4 regions of the Halomonas sp. 707B3 genome follow, and region 4 is predicted to be linked to each of the others. Evidence: predicted binding sites of a transcription regulator. Region 4 holds the regulator's gene; each other region holds the start of a gene.

Region 1 (5,560 bases), on a different contig from region 4:
AGCCGAGTGCTTTCAGCGCTTGAATCAGTTCGCTCACCTTTGAAAGCTGCGCAATAGCCGCACTTTCAGTAATTTCAAAACATAAGGTGCCTTCAGGTAACCCGGCGCGACGTACCTGCTGTACCAACTCCTGACAAAAATCGCTGTCTGATAGCGAATCCCCAGATAAATTAATACCCCAGTGGCCTATGGTATGGTTCTCCGCGCAGCGATAACGGTCACCCAACCACGCCAACGTGTTGCGAACCACCCAGCGATCAATTCTGACCATAAAGTGATAGCGTTCGGCGGCGGGTAGAAAACTGCCGGGTGTAATGAGTATGCCGTTCTCCTCCAAACGCAGTAAAATTTCCCGATAGCCCGGCCCGTTGCCGCATACGGCGCTAATCGGTTGCGCGTAAAGTCGAAAGGCGTCGTTATCTAGGGCATTTTGTAGCCGCTGAACCCACTGCAGTTCGCCGTGACGTTCTAGCAGCAGGTGGTCGTTAGGTTGATAGCAGTGAATGCGGTTGCGACCAGCCTCTTTGGCGGTGTAGCAAGCTGCATCGGCTGCGTGTAGTGTATCAGATAAGCGTCTGGGATGTTCCTTGTCGATCGCTACCAAGCCAATACTGACGCCAATACCAAACGTGTGCCCCTGCCAAGCAAAGCGAAAGTGATCAATGTCTCGGCGTACGGCTTCACAAATAATCTTGGCCTTTTCTAGTGGGCAGTCAGGTAGCACCAGGGCAAACTCATCGCCCCCCAGGCGGGCAACCGTATCGCTATTGCGCACATGGGCTTTGAGCTTCATGGAAACTTGGCGAAGCAGTTCGTCTCCTGCTAAATGACCACAGGTATCGTTAACGATTTTGAACTGATCTAAGTCTAGATAGCAGAGCACATGATGATGCTTCGTTTGGGCAAGCAATTTAGTGAGCAGCGTCTCGAACGCGCGCCTGTTCAGGAGTCCGGTAAGGTTGTCATGGGTGGCTTGGTAGTTAAGCTGCTCTGATAGCTTGCGCGTCAGACTCACGTCTTGAAACACCACAACGGCCCCCAGCGTGATGCCACCGCGGGAACGGATAGGGGCGGCGCTATGCTGAATGGGATAGCGTTTGCTGGTGCGATGAACAAGCTGGCAGTGCTCGCTGTAATGAACCGCTCGGTGCTGGGTGAGCACTTGGCGGGCAGGGTTGTTGATCGGTTCATCGCTTAGCTCGTCACGTAGTTGATAAACCGTCTGGATAGGCTTATTGGTGACTTCTTGAAGCGGCCAACCGGTTAATCGTTCGGCTTCCGCGTTCATAAACGTGATGTTGCCGCTGGCGTCGCAGGTAATAACGCCGTCGCCAATGGAAGCCAGCGTGGTACGGGCGAGGTCGCGCTCACGGTTCAGTTGCTCTTGAAGCTGTTTGCGCTCGGTAATATCGCGCACCATTCCCGAACACTCTGAGACTGAACCAGCGGCTCCTTCGCTTACCTGAATTTCTAGGTAGCGTACCTGCTGATCATCCGTACGCAGTTTGATTTCATGCAGCGCCCCAGGCGCAAGCGGTTTATTAGGCAGTAGCGTACTGACAGGCTGGCCAATCAACTGCTCCGCATTAACACCAAAGAGGGCTTCCGCTCCTGGGTTTAGGCCGGTCAGCGTTCCGTCGGCTTGCCAGGTAATCACTCCGTCGCGAAGATTGCGTAACATCACCCGGGTGTGACCTACCGCGCGTTCAAGCGCCGCAGATACGCGGTTGTAGCTTGCTGCAATTTCCCCGACCTCGGTAAATGGGTCGGCATCAATGCGTTGGCGCATATCCCCCTGTTTTTCGTGCTGGCGCATATGCTCCAGAAGCTGATGAAGCTCATTTTGAGCCCCGTGTTCTGCTAGGTTAAGCCCCATTTTTTCCGCATCTTTGGAGACGCGAAGGGGTAAAAAACGCCTCGTGATACGAAATAGCAGCCAAGCAGTCCCAAAACTCCATAGGCCGCACACCACCACGCCCAGTAGTTGCACCGTGAATTGATCAAAACGGCTAAGCGAGGTACCTAATTTATTTAGATCTGCCAGCCAGGGTAGGGCCAGGGTGCCCCATAGGCCGGTCACCAAGTGTGCGGGGATGGCTCCCACTGCATCATCAATGCGCCGTTTTAATAGCCATTCGCTTGCCAGCACCATGAGTACGCCGCTAACGCCTCCCATTAAAAAGGCGGCTGGTAAGGAAAGCGCATGAGCGCCAGCGGTGACGGCGACCAAACCTGCAATTGCGCCGTTAATGGCGTACATCACATCCGCATAGCGGCGCACCCGCCAACCAACCAGCATGGCGGATAAGATGCCGCCTACGGCGCCCAACATGGTATTCGCGATAATGCCAGGCACCGAGCTATTCAATGCCAGCGTGCTACCACCATTAAAGCCGAACCAGCCCAGTACCATAAAAAGGGCACCCAGCATGGCAAGCGGTAAATTTCCAGCAGGAAACGCAGTAGGGGGCTTGTCTACTTGAAAGCGCCCCTCACGAGGGCCTATCACCAGCACAGCGGCTAACGCGACCCAGCCGCCTACGCTATGCACCACGGTGGCCCCGGCAAAATCAATAAACCCCAGCGCCGCTAGCCAGCCTGGCGTTCCGCCCAGCAGGCCGCCCCATGCCCAGTGGCCAAATACCGGGTAAATCAGTAGTGCAATCCAGAAGGCCGTCCATAAATAGCCAAGGAACGGCATCCGCTCGGCGACTGCGCCAGCCACGATGGTAGCTGCCGTTGCGCAAAACATGGCTTGAAAAATAAATACAGTGACAAGCCAGGTGTCGGTCGACTCCAGTTCCCATCCAAACAGTGAGCTACCCATCCAGCCTGATTGGGAAGTTCCAAACATCACCCCAAAACCGACCAGCCAAAAGACACTGACGGCAATGGCAAAATCCGCTAGGTTTTTCATAGCGACGTTAATGGCATTTTTTGTTCGTGTGGTGCCCGCTTCCAGGCAAAGAAAACCAGCCTGCATGACGAAAACCAGCGCAGCTGCCCACAGTACCCAAAGCATATCGATGAGTGTTGTATCAAAGCTGTCGGTCATTGGCGTGATCCTTGTGCTGATCTGGTGCAAGGTGAACACTGACATGGTGCATTGTTAGGAAAGATGTCTTCTATTAATGCCGCGCTGTGGCTTCTGTCGCGGAAGGTTTCTGGGGTGTTAAACGCAGTGTTAACTGAGATTAAGCAAATGTTATGCCGTGCTTAGCAAAGTCATCCTTAATTAAGCTTTTTGCGTCATAAAAGACTAAAAAAATGTCTAAAAATAGTGTTTATAACTGTGCAAAAGCTGTTTGATTGGTGATATTTTTCAATATGTTACTTGTGTGATTAACAGCATATGGCTGGGCAAACAATAGAGCGAGAGGAGTGCATCATAATGGCGCGTCAAACGGTGGTTTTAGGAGCAGGCATGGTGGGTGTCAGTATTGCTTGGCAGCTGCAAAAGCGTGGCTATCAAGTAACGCTGGTGGATCGCCGCCAGCCTGGACGCGAAACCTCGTTTGGAAACGCGGGCATTATCCAGCGTGAAGCAGTTAGGCCTTATCCGTTTCCCCGTGATATGAAAACGATATTGAGTGTGCTTCCAAACCGTCGGGTCGATATCCGTTACCGGCCTGCCGGTATGGTCAATGCGGCCTCGCCACTGCTGAGTTACTGGCACCACTCTTCGTCACGGCTCTACAAAAAAATCGTGCCTGAGTACGCCTCGTTAATTCAGCTCTGTTTGGACGCCCACGCGCCGATGATTGAGGCCGCTGGTGCTGAGCATCTAGTGCGTAAGGAAGGGTGGCTTGAAATCTATCGCACGCCGGAAAAGCTCGCTAAGCGAGTTAAAGAGGCTGAAGAAGCCCGCGAGCTTTACGGCGTACAGTTCACCGTTCTTGATCGCGAAGCGCTGAGTGAGAAGGAGCCGCAGCTAGGCAATAAAATCATCGGTGCTATTCACTGGCTAGACCCCTGGACAGTCGCTGACCCGGGTGGCTTGGTGGCTGCCTATGCGGCGTCTTTTGAAGCGATGGGCGGACAACTGGTACAAGCGGACATCACTGGTGTCACTCAGCAAAATGATCACTGGAAAGTGACGACCAGTGCGGAGTCGTTTGAGGCTGATCAAGTTGTCATGGCCCTTGGCCCCTGGGCTGGCCAATGGATGAAGCCGCTGGGTTACCACTTCCCCACGTTTGTGAAACGTGGCTACCACATGCACTACGCGACACAGCCAATGGCCAAATTAAACTACTGGTTGATGGACGCCGAGATCGGTTATTTGCTGGCACCGATGAATGCAGGTGTGCGGCTGACGACGGGGGCAGAGCTAGACCGCCTTGAATCTCCCGCGGATGAAGAGCAGCTGGGCGCTGCCGAAAAAGTGGCGCGGACAATTTTCCCGCTAGGTGAGCGAAAAGATAGCGCGGCGTGGAAAGGCGCACGGCCTTGCTTGCCAGATATGAAGCCCGTCATTGGCCCAGCGCCGCGCCATGCGGGTCTATGGTTAGCCTTCGGGCATGGCCATCAGGGCTTTACCCTAGGTCCCGCTACTGGCCAGCTGTTGGTTGATATGATGGAAGAAAAGCCAACAGCAATCGACATGACTCCCTTTCGAGCAGATCGATTTTAAACGGAGCGCCTCACCCTGTTACATAATGGAAAGTGACAAATGTGGCTTAGTCAGGTTGGGTTTGCTACGCTGAATAAGTCACTCAATAGATTGAGGTGCAGTATGGATGTAGCTGCGAGCAATGCAGTTAGTACAGCGCTATATATGAATCAAGCGCAAACCGCTGAACAGGCGCAAATGCAAATGTTCCGACAAGCTCTTGATATGCAGGCTGAGCAAATCACCGAGGTGCTGGCTTCTTCAGATGCTGGTGCTCAGCAAAATTTGGCGCAAGAAGGCAGTGTGGGTACTCAGGTAAACACTTACGCCTAATTCTTGTGGTAAAAGCACTCAAACGCCGACTCTGTCGGCGTTTTTTATATCTACAGAAAAAGCTCTCTGCACGTGGTGGTATGCCGTTGAAGGCGAGTTGCGTTACCATAGGCACACACAACGCCGAAGGTTTGGCGCTACGTTTTAAGTCATCACGTTGTACCATCTTAGAGAACTCCATGTCTGACGCCCAATTAGCGCGCGAAGCTGAGCTACGCCGTACCTTTGCGATTATTTCGCACCCTGATGCCGGTAAAACCACTATTACAGAAAAGATGCTGCTGTTCGGGAATGCGATTCAGCTAGCGGGTTCTGTGAAAAGTAAACGCAATGATCGTCATGCTACGTCTGACTGGATGAAGATGGAGCAAGAGCGCGGCATCTCGGTGACCACGTCGGTGATGCAGTTCCCCTATGGTGGGCGTATCGTCAACCTACTGGATACGCCGGGGCACGAAGACTTCTCTGAAGACACCTACCGCACGCTGACGGCGGTTGATTCCGCGCTGATGGTCATCGACGGCGCGAAAGGCGTCGAGGATCGCACCATCAAACTGATGGAAGTGTGTCGTCTGCGCACCACGCCTATCCTCACGTTTATCAACAAAATGGACC
Region 2 (5,560 bases), on a different contig from region 4:
AGCTCCAGCAGCGCGTCGCGTTCATGGTCAGGCAGCAGGCCTTCTAGCGGCCGTACGCCAATACCATCGTGGCTCGCGGTGAAGTTTAAGTAGGTGCACTGATCAGGCAGCACCGGCAAGCTGTTTAACCACGTTTGTATCGTCGTCGCTTCGCCGCGGGTGAGGGTGTGCAACAGCAATGGCGGCAGGGCGAACTGGTACACCATGTGGGCTTCATCGGGAGCGCCTTCCGCTAATCGCTCCAAGCCAAAGTAGCTGATGTTTTCGGCATGGGGCACGTTGGTTTCGGTGATCAGCAGCGTGCCGGGGGCTATTTCATCCACGATGGCGCGAAGTAAGCGCACCACCGTATGGGTTTCTGGCAGGTGAATGCAGGAGGTGCCCAATCGCTTCCACAAAAACGCCACCGCGTCCAAGCGAATAATGCGCACCCCTTGCTGTAGGTAGAACAGCAGAATACCCACGAACTCTAGCAACACATCCGGGTTTTCGAAGTTGAGGTCTATTTGGTCTTCCGAGAAAGTCGCCCACACGTGGCGCGTACCCCGGCGCGTAGAGATCGGCACTAGAAGTGGGCTACTGCGCGGGCGGGTGACTTGGGAGACATCGGCATCCGCATCAACTTCTATAAAGTAGTCGCGACCGGGCAGGCTGCCGGTCAGGTAATCCACAAACCAGAGCGACTCTCTGGAGACATGGTTCAGCACTAAATCAGCCATCAAGTCATAGTGGCTGGCTAGCGTTTGGATATGCGCCCACTCGCCCAGCTCGCTATTGACCTCGCGGTAGTGAATCACCGAAAAGCCGTCGTCGCTGCTCCAGGGGAAAAAGGGCAGTACGTGAACCCCGCTAATGGTGTCGCCCAGATAGCGCTGTAGAAAAGTATCCAGCACCGCTAAAGGCGGCGTACCTTCATCCAAGATGGAGTCACCGTAACAAATGACCCACTGATCTTTTTCGCTCCATGTTGGTGCATCGTGGCCCGCCGTGCTAGCGGGTGGGGAAGCCGTCGAGGCGGTACGAAAATGCGCAAGATGCTGGCCAATACGCCGCTGTACTTCCCCCGCACGGGGGCCATACAGGTGGGTAAGGTAGTGGTGAACGGTCTGCTCGAAAGGGGTCATAAAGGGCGTCCTATAAATCAACCTTCGACAAACGCTGCAGCTTGTGTGCCAAATCGTTACAATACCGTGTTGATACGCGTTGTATAACACAGCTACGCCGTAAGGGCAGCGATAAGGCTGCCGCTGACAATAGGCGATAAAACAGTTTATAAAATGGCGAATAACGGGCAGGGCATGAAGCCTTGTAGCGCTTTTTATTCGTACAGGCTGACACGCTGCACGCACAGCTACTAGTGCGTACTGATAATAGGTTGACTGCCATGCATTGCCCTTTTTGTGGTGCAAATGATACCCGAGTGACAGATTCCAGGCTGGTGGCGGAAGGCGACCAGGTGCGCCGCCGCCGTCAGTGTGCCAACTGCCAAGAGCGTTTTACGACTTATGAAACCGCTGAGCTGATTATGCCGCGGGTCGTAAAATCCGACGGCTCTCGCGAGAGCTTTAATGAGGCGAAACTACGCGACGGTATGCTGCGCGCGCTGGAAAAGCGCCCGGTAAGCGCTGAAGCGATTGAAGTGTCGGTAGAGCGTATTCGCCAGACGCTGCGCGCCCGTGGCGACCGTGAAGTCAACGCGCGTGAGATTGGTGAAGCGGTGATGAAAGCGCTGCGTAGCTTGGATCAAGTGGCCTATATTCGTTTCGCCTCGGTATATCGTAAATTTCAGGATTTAGACGAGTTCCGGGCGGAAATCGACCGCCTCTCCCAAGAGCCCACGGATGAGCCAGAGGGCAGTGGGACACAGCACGGAGCATCGTAATGGGTGAATTCTCCACCGCCGACTATCGCTACATGGCTCGCGCTATCCAGCTAGCCAAACGCGGGCTTTATACCACCGACCCCAACCCCAGGGTGGGGTGTGTGATGGTGCACTTTGATGGCAGCGCGGAAGGCAGCATTGTGGGCGAGGGATACCATGTGCGTGCGGGAGAACCCCATGCAGAAATTCACGCCCTAAAGGCGGCAGGCAGCGCCGCCCAGGGTGCCACCGCTTATGTCACGCTAGAGCCTTGCTCACATACCGGGCGAACAGGGCCCTGCGCGGTGGCGCTGGCGCAAGCGGGTGTTGCGCGCGTGGTGGTGGCGATGGGGGACCCTAATCCCCAGGTCAGCGGTGGCGGTATTGAGTATTTGAAAGCAGCAGGCATTCAGGTGCAGGTAGGCCTGTTGGAAGCAGATGCCCGGGCGCTGAATCCGGGCTTTATTTCCCGTATGGAGCGTCAGCGCCCCTTTGTGCGGCTGAAAATGGCGATGAGCTTGGATGGCCGTACCGCCATGGGGTCGGGGGAGTCCCAGTGGATTACCGGCCCGCAAGCGCGCACCCAAGTGCAGCGGCTGCGCGCCCGCTCAAGCGCTATTCTGAGCGGCGTGGAATCTATCATTATGGATGATTCACGCTTAACGCTGCGTGCCGACCAACTGGCACTGGATAACGCCGCCGAGATCGTGCAGCGCCAGCCGCTAAGAGTGATCTTGGATTCGCGCCTTCGCTTACCGCTTGCCGCGGCCTGCCTACGAGAGCCAGGGCGCACGCTGATTATCACCACCGATCAGCATAGCGAAGAGAAACGGCGTAAACTGGCGGCGGCGGGTGCTGAGATTCAGGTGCTTCCTGCCGAAGGGGGCCGGATTGCGCTGGCTGACATGCTGCGTTGGCTGGCAGATAATGAGCAGGTTAACGAGCTGTTGGTAGAGACCGGCGCAACGCTAGCGGGAGCGGTACTGGAGGCGGATTTAGTCGACGAGCTGCAGCTATTTGTCGCTCCTACGCTATTAGGCGGTGAAGCAAGGCCACTATTTGCACTGCCGGGAATTACCCAGATGGCCGATCAGAAACGCTTGACGATTAAAGAGTCGCGAACCGTTGGGCAAGACTGGTGGATTACCGCCACCCCTCACGCTGACTAGCGCAAGCCGTCATTGCAAGGTACCCTGACGCCCGAAATCGCATACGATGCGACCACATTTTTTGGAGATTCCATGGCGCACTCCTCTTCTGAGGGCTTATCCCCTATCGCTGAGCTGGTGGACGATATTCGCCAGGGCAAAATGGTGATTCTCATGGATGATGAGGATCGCGAGAATGAAGGTGATATCATCATGGCCGCCGAAATGGTGAAGCCTGAGCATATCAACTTCATGGCACGATACGCGTGCGGCTTGATCTGTATGCCGATGACCCGTGAGCGCTGCGAGCAGCTCAACTTGCCGCTGATGGTACGGGACAATGGCTCAGGCTTTGGCACCAAGTTCACGCTCTCTATTGAGGCAGCCGAAGGCGTCACGACCGGTATTTCAGCGGCTGACCGCGCGCGCACTGTGCAGGCAGCCGTTGCACCGAACGCTAAACCGTCGGATATCGTTCAGCCAGGGCATATTTTCCCGCTGATGGCCGAGCCGGGCGGCGTGCTTCGCCGTGCCGGTCATACGGAGGCGGCCTGTGATTTGGCAGCGCTGGCAGGCTTCGACCCCAGCGGTGTGATTTGTGAAATTATGAACGATGACGGCAGTATGGCGCGTCGTCCGGAACTGGAAGTGTTTGCGAAGACGCATGGCATTAAGATGGGCACCATTGCCGATCTGATCCACTACCGTATTGTGAACGAGCAAACGGTGGACCATATAGAAACCTCTCAGGTGTCGACCGTTCACGGCAAGCTTGCGCTACATGTGTTCCGTGATCGCATTCAAGGTGCGCACCATTTGGCGCTGGTAAAAGGGCAGCCAACTCCAGAGCAGGCCACCACCGTACGCGTGCATCTTGCCGATACGCTGCGCGACGTGATGGGCTTAATGAAGGGTGAGCAGTGTCGGTGGGATGCCAACCGCGCTATTCATGAAATTGCCCAAGCCCAGGCCGGTGTGTTTGTACTGATTGATGATGGGCGTCCTAATCAAGATTTGAAAGACCAGCTAGATATCTTTCTGGATCGCGTACGCCAGCCGCGTACCAACGACTCAGACGGTTCTGGCAACTACTTAACGATTGGTACTGGCTCGCAGATTCTGCGCCACTTAGGCGTTGGTAAAATGCGGCTACTCAGCTCTCCGTGGAAATTCTCAGCGCTCTCTGGGTTTGGTCTTGAAGTAGTCGAGCGCCTGGGGCCCAATGACACGGCGTATGAGCCAACTTTTCAGCAGGAATAAATTGATGCAACCCCTTTCGCAAATTGAAGGCACTTTTGTAGACGTTGATGGACGCTATGTCATCGTGGTGGGCCGCTTTAATCACCACGTGGTCGATAGCTTGGTGGAAGGTGCCGTCGATAGCCTGACACGCCACGGTGTGGATGTGGAAAATATCCATATCGTTCATGTGCCGGGCGCGTGGGAACTGCCCCTGGCCGTGAAGCGTGTACTCAATGTGATGAAGCCGGATGCGGTGATTGCCCTCGGTGCGGTCATTCGTGGCGGCACGCCACATTTTGAGTACGTGGCGGGTGGCTGCAACACGGCTATTAACCATCTCCAACTTGAGTTTGATACGCCCGTAGCCAATGGCGTATTAACCGTTGAGTCTATTGAGCAAGCCATTGAGCGTGCAGGCACCAAAGCCGGTAATAAAGGCACCGAAGCGGCGATGGCCGCGATGGAAATGGTGTCTCTACTGCGCGCGTTGCCGGTAGGAGACTCTCAATGAGCGAGCGTCGTGAGCGCAAGCCCTCTGCGGCACAGCAGGGGCGTCACGCCGCAAGGGAGTTAGCGGTACAGGGGCTTTACCAGTGGCAGATGACCGGTAAGTCCATTACCACGATTGAAGCTGAGTTTCGTAGCCAAGTGGCTGACGATGACTTAGAAGATCATGAGAACTGGGTAAAGGTCATGGAAATCGCGGACAAAGCGCTGTTCCATGAGCTACTGCATAACACGGTGCGTTTCAAAACCGAGCTGGACCGTGAAATTGCCCCATTGCTTGATCGCCGTTTGGAAGATTTGGACGCGGTGGAGCTGGCGATTCTTCGTCTCGGCGCTTACGAGCTTTCCCGGCGAATGGAAGTGCCTTACCGCGTAGTGATTAACGAAGGCGTTGAGCTGGCAAAATCATTTGGCGCCACCGACGGCCATAAATACGTGAATGGCATTCTCGATAAGCTGGCAAACCGCTTACGAAGTGCCGAAGTCAGCGCCCGCCGCTTGTAAGCGGGCCGCCTGATCAAGCGTTTAAGGGGCCTTTGTGCTTGCCGAATTCGATCTGATTCGACGTTACTTTATGTCGCCGCAGGAGGCACAAGCGACAGATGGCGTTGCCCTAGGATGCGGCGATGACGCCACTCTATTGGTACCCCAGGCGGGGCAGCAGCTGGCGGTGAGTGTTGATACATCCGTCGTCGATGTACACTTTCCCCACGATGCCCCCGCCTATGCGATAGGACACCGGGGGTTAGCCGTGGCACTCAGCGACTTAGCCGCGATGGGAGCTCAGTCGCGCTGGTGCTTG
Region 3 (5,560 bases), on a different contig from region 4:
GAGCGGCAAGTACCAACTGGTAGCCTTCACGAGCCGCTGCACGAGCGGTGGCCGCACCAATGCCGCTGGAAGCGCCGGTAATTAACAGTACGCGGTCATGCATCGCTTGCTCTCCTTGCTCATTAAACTGGGTGAGCTTTCAGCATGGCTAAAACCTAATCAGGTTGCAAATCGGGCTCAGCGCTGCTGTTTTTACTCTTTACGTTGCAGCATGGCAGAGAGGTCAAGAATCGACTGTGCCATATCCGCCATGCTTTTGCTTTGGTCCATTGAGGTTTTTCGCAGAAAGCGGTAGGCCTCCTCTTCACTCATGGACTGGTGCGCCATGATTAATCCTTTTGCCCGCTCGATTAGCTTGCGTTCACGGAGAGCCTTGCGGGTATTCTCCAGCTCGTCGCTTAGCCCCTGTAAGCGGCTGGATTGAGCATGAGTGAGCTCCAGTAGTGAGCGGCTAAGCGGAGAGTTGAGGGCGTTGGCGGTTAGGTCTCCAAGCGGCTGAGTAGAGTGAAGGGCTAGTAACTGTTCACAGGGCGCAGGCAGCGGTCTGTCAGGCTTCGCCTTCGTCTGTTCTAGCTCTGCTTGGGCCTGGACAATTTTATGATGGCAAAGGGCCGTTAATTGGGTATTCAGGGTGTCTTCAACCGTTTTAATCGTATCAATACGCAGGGTGGTGAGCTCGTACCAGGTTTCACCTAACGTATTGCCCGTATTGCCTGATGCCGTTTGGTGGTGAGAACGCTGGCAAGCAATATCTCGCAACTGACAAATGCCCGCCAGTGTTCTAGGAGAGAGGGATTGTTGCCAAGTCCCCAGAGCCTCTGGGGTGGCAAATTCTACAAAGGTGTCAAAGCAGCGCTGTTGAGCGTCAACCAACTGGTTCAGCAGCGTACGGTGGGCATTGTCGAAATGACCGAGAGTAAAACCAAAGGCGCCGCAGGCGCGCTCTTGCCCCGCCAGCTCTTTACCCTGCATAAGATGAAAAATAGCGACCAGGGCACGGGTAATGTCTGGGTCGACCGCTGTGTCGGCCGCTTCAAAAACAATCGCTAAGAGACTGCTAATGAGATGGTTAAACGCTTGAGTTGCTGCATCTGGCGATATGTTGAAGGTCTCAATTGCATGCCGTAATACATCTAGTTCATCCAGTGACAGCCAGACGGCAGCAATGCGGCGTAATAAGCGCGCTGTCGCCTGTGGCCGTGACTCCTGGCTAAGCGCTTCGAGACGCTGACGCATCGAGGCTTCCGCCGCTTGACTATGCTGCAGGTAAGTGGCTCGTCGAGTTTTAAAACGCTTGCCTTTTGAGGCTAAGTAAATCGTCGAGGCTCCTCGCTCGCGTTGAAGCACATGAATAAACTGGCTGATATCGCTGACGATATCTGCTGTGGTTGCTAAGTGGTGAAGGTTATCAATGTCGCAGCGCAGGGCGGTTAAGAGTAGCTGTTGGGCAGAAGACATGTTGATTTCCTTATTACTCGCCGCCTAAAGGTAAAAAGCCCCCACAGCGATGCGCATGCAGGGGCGGTGTTAATTAATATTAACGCAATGACAGCGCGCCTGCTCCTGTGTCTTTGCCTAGCGCATCACGATAGGCGCTGGCTTCTTCTGCTTCGGTGGCATCACTAAAGCGAACGACCAGTACGCAGGAGGCAAGTACCAATACGGTTAAGCCGAGGTAAAAGAGGCCTTGCTGGTAGCTGAGGCTTTCGCTACGGAATAGAAACGCTGCCGATACAGCGCCCACGTTACCGCCTGCACCGACAATACCGGCCACTGCGCCCAAGGCTTTTTTATTGATAAAGGGCACCACACCAAAGGTGGCGCCTTCCGCCATCTGCACGAACAGGCTAAATACCAGCATGATGCCAATCGCCAAGCTGAGTACATGCATTTGCGAGAAGGCGACGAGAGCGATGCCTTCGCATACTAGTGCGATAAAGAGCCAGCGGACGCGTCCTTTTAGCCCACCCTGTTTAGCGAATAGGTCGGAAAAAACGCCGCCAAGGGTACGAGCAAAAATGTTCATTAAGCCGAACAGGCCTGCGATTAAGCCGGCGGTTGCCAGGGTAAGATCGAATTTATCGAAGAAGTAGATTGCCGCGATATTGTTGATGGTCAGCTCGACCCCAAAACAGAGTCCGTACACCACAAACAGCGCCCAAACGCGGATATCCTTTGCCGCCGCTAAAAAGCTCTGGGCTGCGCCATGCTCTCCGGTGGCTGGCGGTAGTTCACCGCGGGCGCGCAGCTCGCTGAAGTTGCCGTCTGGGGCATCTTGAGTGAACAGCCAGTAAGCGATACCGGTAAAAAATAGCACTACGCCAGGCACGACCATGGCCAGACGCCAGCCGAGCGCTTCATTAACGCCTAGCATCAGCATGCCCGCAAAAATCAACGGCATAACAATTTGTGTGGTGCCGCCGCCTAGGTTGCCCCAACCTGCGCTCGTGGCATTAGCTGTGCCAACCACATTGGGCGCAAACATCATGGTGGTGTGGTACTGGGTAATCACAAACGAAGCGCCGATAGCGCCAATCGCTAGGCGGGCCAGCAAAAACGTTTCAAAACTGTTAGCCAGACCAATGCCCATAACCGGAATGGAGCCGAGCATCAGTAGGCCTGTGTAGGTTTTACGTGGTCCAATACGATCACACAGCACGCCAATCAACAGGCGCACCACCACGGTGATCGCCACCGAGGCAATAATGGTATTGCCGATTTGGGTTTGGGTGAGCGATAGATCCTCGCGAACCACCGCCATCAGCGGCGCAATGCCGAACCAGCCGAAAAAGCAGATATGAAATGCGAACCAGGAGAGGTGAAACGCGCGCATTTGCGGTGTTGAGAAGTTCAACAGTCGAATGCGGTTGGCTTTATTGCGAATGTCCATGGATGGCCTCACAGAGCATAGAACGAGTTTGCCGAGACACAACGCATCAGGCGTTGCGTGGTTACGAGAACATGCCTTCGCCGTTGAAGGTCAGGTTCGACGCACTCGTACCCTTGCGGGCCTGGTCCACGCCTACTACTACTGCATAGCAATAAGCAAATACTCCGCCATCTGTCTTTTTAAATATTTAAATCAGTTGCTTAATGTTTTTTCAAAGCAGTGCTAAGGGAAATAAAATCACTAGATTCATCAAGTGAGCGCACTCCTCATGAGCAGAGTGCGCCAAGTTGGGGCAGTGCTGGATGGCTGAAGGGAGTTATTCGTGCAGATATACTGCATCAATATCCAGGGTTGAGCGTTGGCCGATGGCATCAAAGTTAGCCGTGATCCAGTTGTCGGCGGCTTCTCTCCCTTGGTCAAACAGGTGGCATAAAAATGGCCATTCAGAGTTGAGTTTGCTTGAAACCGATAAGCTATCGAGTGCCTGATCGCCACTAATGCGGTGAAAAAGCGACTGCTGGTAGCAGTTTTCAATACCCTGCTCTTCAAGGGTACGTTTCAACAGCGCGATCATGCGCACTTCTTTAATCAGCGCGGCATTAAAGGTGATTTCGTTAAGGCGGTTCATAATGGCCGAAGCGGAGGTGGGTAGTTCATCACGGCGAATCGGGTTGATCTGTACCAACAGAATATCCCTTGCGCTGCACTCTTCCATTAAGGGGAAGAGGGCTGGGTTGCCCATGTAGCCGCCGTCCCAATATGCTTCGCCGTCGATTTCCACAGCCTGGAACATAAAGGGCAGACAAGCCGATGCCATGACCGCATCGACGCTCATCTCTTCTCGACGAAACACACGCTGTTTGCCGGTGCGCACGTTAGTAGCTGCCACAAAGAGCTTTAGCTGGTCGCACTGGCGTACCCGCTCAAAGTCGATGTGGGCCGCCACAATATCGCGCAATGGATTCAAATTGAGCGGGTTGAGTTGGTAGGGCGACACCAGGCGAGTCATCAAGTCCATGGCGATATAGCCGGGGGAGTGCTCCAAACTCCAATTGCCGGTTAATACATCCATCGGCGAGCGGCGGATAGGACTTGCCATGCCCGCGCGGCTTACCGCCTTCCAAAAATCCCTGAGAGATTGCCGGGCGGCCTGTTTACCACCACGGGTAAGGGCATCTGCCATGACTACGCCATTCATAGCGCCTGCGCTGGTGCCACTAATGCCCTCAATCTCAATACGGTCATCTTCCAGAAGTCGATCAATAACTCCCCAGGTATAAGCACCATGGGCTCCACCGCCTTGTAGCGCGAGATCTAGCTTCTTTGCAGCTGCCATCGTCATCCTTACCGTCTGCGTTATGAGTGCCATGCTCAGCATGGCATAAATAACGCATTACGGAAGGAGTGTTATATGGGGAGCAATTTAAGGCGCATCAGCAAGCGGTGAAGGATGACTTGCTGACATCGGTATCTCATAAACAGCCTGCTCCATAAGCTGATCAAGTTGCTTAGCAAGTGCTACGCTTGCTTCCTCCATCAGTGCTAGGGAGGCCAGTTGACCCGTATGATCCCCTTGTCGTGCATAGCGCAAAGCGTCCAAGCCGCTTTCATGGAAGCGGCGGTGAGGAGCCGCCAGCGAGCGATACGCCTCGGTATGTTTATAGCGCTGCCCCTCGCCCGTAAAGTACCAGCGGCCTAGCGTACAGTGCTGATGATCCACCATGTGATCCTCGAAATAGGCGGAAAGTAGCTGGTGGTAGATCTGACTTTTCCAAACGGCGTGCTCTAGCTTGGCAGCGTGCAAACAGGCCGTCGTGGTGCTGTGGTGAATCACTTTATACATATGACGTGCTTGATCCATGAGTTGCTCTATCACCTGCTCTGCCGCTTGGGCTGCATTGGCCAGCGCCGTAGATGTTTCCCGCTGATGGGCCTGCACGCGAGCATCTTCTTTTAGCAATATGGCAACCTGCTCAATCCAGTGATCCAATTGGTGGCCTAGATGCTGCGTATGGTCGGCAAGGTGCTGGATATCGCTGACGATAGCAGGTAAGCCAGAGGGCTCCTGGTGTATATGAGCCTCCTCTAGCGCCGTGGTCATGGCAAGTGCACGGGTATGCCCGGCGTTACGGGATAGCTCTACACCGATTTTGCGTAGCTCGTGCAGCGCCTGTTCGCTAGCGAGTGGGGCTGCATAGTGAACATCTGCCTGTTGGAAGCGTTGACACTGGTGTTTGATCGTCTGAGCCGTTTGTTCAGCATGATGAAGCCGCGCAAATAAGTCCGACAAAGTGGCTCGTTCACTCGCTAACTGCTCGGCATGGTGTTCGGCCCCCGTGCTTAATGAAGTCAGCATATCTGCTCCTTTGGACTGGAGCATGCTGATCGATTCAACCGGTGTCATCAGGCTAATAGCACGGCAACCATGAACGCTTTTTTCAGTCGCAAGCTGAGTACGCAGCTCGGTAACTTCATGCTCTAAACGGCGGATCGTTTGAAAGGGGTGCATAAAGGCAAACATGACCAATACCTGCAGTAGTGGAGCGTTGTGTGATCTTTTGTCACAGAGTATTGCAGAGGGTTTCCATGTCTGCCTGGAAAGAGTATCGATTCACGATCAAAATCAACCTCTTGCATATAAAAAGAGGGAGTATTTTCATGCTTCACGAC
Region 4 (5,560 bases):
CCCGGGAAGCACAACTTGAGTTACTACTTGAAGATTTTCACATCACTCATATACGCGACAACTTAGGCATGAGTCTTTCTGGGGGCGAACGCCGCCGTGTTGAAATCGCCCGCTCTTTGGCCACCGAACCGGCCTTTATCCTGCTGGATGAACCTTTTGCCGGGGTTGACCCGATTTCCGTTGGGGAAATTAAAACTATCATTCGAGCGTTAAAGAAACGCCACATTGGTGTATTGATCACCGACCATAACGTTCGTGAAACGCTGGATATTTGTGATATTGCCTACATTGTTGGCGACGGTCACATCATTGCCAGTGGAAACGCCCAGGAAATCCTCAACAACCAGAAGGTTCGAGATGTCTATTTAGGCGCCGATTTCCGCCTTTAAACAGTGACCTGCAGAAGCATTTCTTTTAGTGGCATGCTTATTGCACTTGCACCAAGCCATAACTCGCTCTAGGGTGGAGCTTTCTGATTAACGAGTGGTTCTCAGATGGTCATGAAAGCTTCTCTCCAATTGCGTATCGGCACACAGCTGACCATGACACCTCAGCTGCAGCAGGCTATCGCCCTGCTTCAGCTATCGACGCTGGACCTTCGTCAAGAAATTCAGCAAGCGCTAGATGCCAATCCCATGCTTGAGCAAGAAGATGAGTTTGGCGAGCAGGCTGTCAGTGAGCCTCAAGAGGCTGAGTGGTCCGAGAGCATCCCCAACGAACTCTCCGTCGACAGTGACTGGTCAGATACCTATCAAGACATAGGCAGCCTGGGTGGCAGCAGTGAAGGCCCCGACTTCGAGCGCCAAGCCGCTGGACAAAGCCTACATGGCCACCTGCTATGGCAACTGGCCATGACAGACTTTAGCCCGCGAGAATACGCCATCGCGGAAAGCCTGATTGATGCGCTGGATGCCAACGGCTATCTCACCCAGCCGCTTAATGACATTCGGGAAGGATTAAAAGCCCAAGGCCATGACAGCTTAAGCCAGCGGGAAGTGGAAAATACCCTGCTGCGCTTGCAGCAATTTGAGCCCACCGGCGTCTTTGCCCGAGACCTGCGTGAATGCCTGATGCTGCAACTCGCCTCACTACCCGAGGACACCCCGCTGCTAATGCCCGCCAAGCGGCTGGTTCGCCAGTTTTTGGAAGCATTAGGCAAAGACGATATGCGGCTTCTCAAGCGCCGTTTAAGCCTTGATGACGAGCAGCTTGACGATGTCATCCGTTTAATTCGCAGCCTTGACCCACGCCCTGGGAGCACCTATGGCGTTACCGACGACAGCTACATCACCCCCGACCTAGTCGTTCGGCATGACAATGAAGGCTGGCATTTAGAGCTCAATCCAGAAGCACTACCACGCTTGCGTATACAGCCCGACTACGCCAGCTTGATCAAACGCGCAGACAAAAGCCAAGACAACCAGTTCCTCAAAGAGCACCTCCAAGAAGCCCGCTGGCTGATCAAAAGCTTATCGAGTCGCAATGACACGCTGCTACGAGTTGGGCGTGAAATTATTGCACGCCAAATTGGCTTTCTGGAGCATGGCGAAGAAGCAATGAAACCGCTGATTTTAGCGGATATTGCTGAAGCGGTAGAGATGCACGAATCCACCATATCTCGTGTGACCACGCAGAAATTTATTCACACGCCGCGGGGCGTTTTCGAGCTTAAGTACTTCTTCTCAAGCCAGGTAAGCGGCCAAGACGGCGGCGACAGCCACTCCAGCACAGCCATTCGTGCCCGCATCAAAAAGCTGATTCAGGATGAGCCCTCAGGAAAACCGCTCTCCGATAGCCGCTTGGTGACTCTACTTGAAGAGGGGGGCATTAGCGTTGCACGGCGTACTGTCGCAAAATACCGGGAGTCAATGGGCATTCCCTCGTCAAGTGAGCGCCGTCGTTTACGCTAGTTAAACGGTAAGTATGAACAAACTCAACGCAAGGGCTTTGCAATAGCGTAAAAAGGGTTACAATCGAAGTACAGTCCGATGGATAAGGAGCACGTCAATGCAAGTAAACATCACTGGTCATCACGTTGAACTGACTGACGCCTTGCGTGACTACGTTAACGAAAAGCTGGAACGCGTTGAACGCCATTACGACAACATTACCACGGTGCAAGTGACCTTATCTGTTGAGAAGGAGCGCCAGCAAGCAGCCTGCACACTGCACGCTGCCGGTGCAGACCTTCACGCCGAAGCGCTTGATAACGACATGTATGCCGCTATTGATGCGCTAGCAGACAAAATCGATCGTCAACTCGTTAAACATAAGGAAAAAGCACAAGCTCGCGCCCAGGGCGCTGGTGTGCGTTAACTCAATGACGTTGGAAACCATCCTCCCCCCGGAGCGCGTGCTTTATGACGTTCCCGGGGGCAGCAAAAAACGGGTGCTGGAGTTTTTCAGCACCTTTATCGCCCAAAATACACCCAGCCTAGATAGCCAAGAGGTGTTTAGCCGCCTCATTGGCCGCGAGCGACTAGGCAGTACGGGGATAGGCAACGGGGTTGCCATCCCCCACGCTCGCAGTCCTCACTGTAGCGCACCCATTGCTGGCTTTTTAAAGCTTGCTGAGCCAGTAGACTTCGACGCCATTGATGGCGACCCGGTGGATCTTGTGTTTGTGCTGCTGGTACCAGAAGAGGCAGATGACACCCACCTAGCACTGCTTGGCCAAGTGGCTACTATTATGAACGACGCCCATACGCGTCAGCAGTTGCGTAAAGCCGATAGTCAGCGCGAACTCTTAGCACTTATTACCGCCAAGATTCGCGAACAAGCCGCCTAGGCTTTATGGGCGGTGGCCACTGCACGCAGCGATAATTTCCTCCTATGCAAGCCAAGAGAGACGCTATGCAACTGGTGATCATTAGCGGCCGTTCAGGGTCCGGTAAATCTATCGCCTTACAAGCGCTAGAGGATCTTGGCTACTACGCTATCGACAATTTACCCGCCATGCTGCTGGGCTCATTAGTTGATGAACTACGTGAGCAAGGCGAGCGCACTCACTTAGCAGTGAGCATTGACGCGCGCAACCTTCCTACGGCGCTTGAACGCCTCCCAGCTTTACTGGAAGAACTACGCCAGCGAGGAATTCGTTTTCAGGTCATCTATCTGACCACGGATGCGCGCATTCTTTTGGAGCGTTACTCAGCCACCCGCCGTCGCCATCCCCTTACCCGGGATAGCGAAATGACGTTGGAAGAGGCCATCAATAAAGAAGAAGAGACGCTGCTTGAAATTCGCGATCTCGCTGACTTGTTGATCGATACGTCGCGCTTATCCGTGCATGATCTGAGACGCCGCATTACTGATCAAGTCGCCCACCAGCGAAAAGATCAGCTAACGCTGACGTTTGAGTCGTTTGGCTACAAACGCGGCGTACCCATGGATGCCGACTTAGTCTTCGATGTTCGCTGCCTGCCCAACCCTTATTGGGACCCTACTCTGCGCCAATTTACAGGGCGTGATGCCAATATAGTGGCGTTTTTAAGTAGCTACCCAATGGTCGAGGCAATGACCAATGATATTCAGGAGTGGTTGGAAAAGTGGCTTCCGGCTTACCAAAATAGCCAGCGAAGTTATATGACCGTGGCTATTGGCTGCACCGGCGGGCAACACCGCTCTGTTTATATGGTCGAACAGCTTGCTAAAAAGCTGGTTAAACAGACCGGAGAAGTACAGTTGAGACACCGTGAGCTGGGGTTACAATACACGCTGAGCGAAGAGCCAGCGGTGCCATGCGTTACCACACCCGCCGCTGCCAGCACGCCCTGAGTGTCAGGACCTAATTTTTAAGGCCTAAGCTTCTCAAGACCTAAGTTTTTTAAGACCTAAGTTTCAAGACCCACTCGGCAAAAAGGAACCAGAGTGCCCGAAAGAACCTTAACACTTACCAACCAGCGTGGTCTTCATGCCCGCGCGGCCACCAAACTGGTGAAATGTGGCCAGCAGTTTTCCGCGAACATCGTGGTTTATAAGCAGCAGCAGAAAGCCGATGCCGCCAATATTATGTCGCTGCTGATGCTGGCCGCCCCCTGCGGCACCGAGCTTACTGTCGCCGCTGAAGGAAGCGACGCCGAACAGGCGCTAGATGCCATTGAAGCTCTATTCGACGCACGGTTTGACGAAGACCAGTAGCTAGTTTACCAAGCCAGCACTGTCGATTAGGTTCCTGCCACTGTCATCGCATCAATCAGCCAGCTACCCGTGTGAATACTGCCACGGGTATCCGTATCACTTCCCACACCGCTCAGCCCCGCGAACATCTTGTTGAGGTTACTAGCAATAGTGAACTCCTCAATGGGGTACTGTACTTCGCCATTCTCAATCCAGAAACCCGCCGCTCCCCGGGAATAGTCGCCAGTGACGCCGTTAACACCCTGCCCCATGAGCTCGGTCACCCAAATACCACGCCCCATCTGTTTTAACAGCTCTTCCCGCGGCGTTAACGGCGCTAACAAGCGCAGGTTGCGCGCGCCGCCCGCATTGCCCGTGGACTGCATTCCTAAACGACGCGCGCTGTAGGCAGAGAGCATGTAGCTCGCCACCTGCCCCTGATCAATAAACCGGTTGCTACGGGTTTGTACACCCTCCGCGTCAAACGGTGAACTAGCCGTTGCTCCCACTTCCAGCGGGCGCTCTTCTAACCCAAACCAATCGGGGAATAGCGGGCTACCCAAGCGGTCACATAAAAACGAGGCTTCTCGATAAAGCGCGCCGCCCGCCAGAGCACCCATAAGGTGGCCGATAAGGCCGCTAGCAAGGGAGGGATCAAACAGCACGGGAAATGTACCCGTCGGGGGACGTCGCGCCCCTAGACGCCGCAACGTTCGCGCTGCTGCCTCGCGCCCCACCTCCTCTGGGTGGTGAAGCTGCTGCGGGTTACGCGCAGATGTATAGTCATAATCCCGCTGCATACCTTGCTCATCTTGGGCAATCAGCATGCAGGAGAGTGAGTGACTGCTCCCCTTTTGAGTCCCCAAAAAGCCGTGGCTATTGGCGTATACTCGCACGCCCTCACCGCTTGAGAGCGAGGCACCTTCTGACTGGTGAATACCTGCCACCTCGCGGCCAGCCTGTTCGCAGCGCAGGGCAAGGTCAATCGCTTCATCGGTTGAGAGCGGCCACGGATAGTGCACCTTCAAGTCTGGCAAATGGGTCGCCATCAGCTCTGCTTCAGCGAGGCCTGCAGCGGGATCTTCCCCGGTATAACGTGCAATAGCCAGCGCCTTTTCAACCGTGGCACGAATGGAGGCACTACTGGCATCCGTTGAGGAAGCGCTACCTTTACGTTTTCCCACATAAAGTGTGACCGCAATACCCTGATCACGAGATAGCTCAACGGTCTCCACTTCACCAAGTCGCACGCTAACGCCCAACCCTTGGTCAACGCTCGCGCCGACTTCGGCGGCATCCGCCCCTAGCTGTTTTGCCAGGGCAAGCGCCTCTGTGGCGCGCTCCGTCAACTGCGCCTGCTGCGCCGTTGCATCAAATGCCTGTGCCATATGGCCTCCTTTTCGCCTGAATCGCATTGGCGAATCAATGTTGTGGTCGCAGC

The links. The regulator sigma-54, encoded in region 4, starts transcription at its own class of promoters, with help from an activator protein. The targets are predictions, from matches to a motif close to TGGCACNNNNNTTGCTNT.
Region 1: a site for sigma-54 is predicted at 3,196-3,213, ahead of amt (ammonium transporter). Genes of this name have one in related genera too.
Region 2: a site for sigma-54 is predicted at 1,158-1,175, ahead of BIS10_RS02090 (sugar phosphorylase). Genes of this name have one in related genera too.
Region 3: a site for sigma-54 is predicted at 3,043-3,060, ahead of BIS10_RS12275 (NarK family nitrate/nitrite MFS transporter). Genes of this name have one in related genera too.

What each region holds. Positions count from the first base shown of each region.
Region 1 covers NZ_JAMZBE010000072.1:3,784-9,343, forward strand. The annotation lists gene amt (ammonium transporter) at 1-3,055, opposite strand, end outside; gene BIS10_RS10860 (FAD-binding oxidoreductase) at 3,392-4,633, shown strand; gene BIS10_RS10865 (putative motility protein) at 4,778-4,945, shown strand; gene BIS10_RS10870 (peptide chain release factor 3) at 5,125-5,560, shown strand, end outside.
Region 2 covers NZ_JAMZBE010000007.1:35,464-41,023, reverse strand. The annotation lists gene BIS10_RS02090 (sugar phosphorylase) at 1-1,124, opposite strand, end outside; gene nrdR (transcriptional regulator NrdR) at 1,385-1,882, shown strand; gene ribD (bifunctional diaminohydroxyphosphoribosylaminopyrimidine deaminase/5-amino-6-(5-phosphoribosylamino)uracil reductase RibD) at 1,882-3,030, shown strand; gene ribBA (bifunctional 3,4-dihydroxy-2-butanone-4-phosphate synthase/GTP cyclohydrolase II) at 3,103-4,269, shown strand; gene ribE (6,7-dimethyl-8-ribityllumazine synthase) at 4,274-4,762, shown strand; gene nusB (transcription antitermination factor NusB) at 4,759-5,262, shown strand; gene thiL (thiamine-phosphate kinase) at 5,297-5,560, shown strand, end outside.
Region 3 covers NZ_JAMZBE010000089.1:136-5,695, reverse strand. The annotation lists gene BIS10_RS12285 (SDR family oxidoreductase) at 1-103, opposite strand, end outside; gene BIS10_RS12280 (nitrate regulatory protein) at 193-1,458, opposite strand; gene BIS10_RS12275 (NarK family nitrate/nitrite MFS transporter) at 1,538-2,890, opposite strand; gene BIS10_RS12270 (patatin-like phospholipase family protein) at 3,207-4,226, opposite strand; gene BIS10_RS12265 (CZB domain-containing protein) at 4,314-5,411, opposite strand.
Region 4 covers NZ_JAMZBE010000005.1:48,064-53,623, forward strand. The annotation lists gene lptB (LPS export ABC transporter ATP-binding protein) at 1-389, shown strand, start outside; gene BIS10_RS01620 (RNA polymerase factor sigma-54) at 495-1,910, shown strand; gene hpf (ribosome hibernation-promoting factor, HPF/YfiA family) at 2,008-2,316, shown strand; gene ptsN (PTS IIA-like nitrogen regulatory protein PtsN) at 2,321-2,788, shown strand; gene rapZ (RNase adapter RapZ) at 2,854-3,777, shown strand; gene BIS10_RS01640 (HPr family phosphocarrier protein) at 3,871-4,140, shown strand; gene pmbA (metalloprotease PmbA) at 4,167-5,507, opposite strand.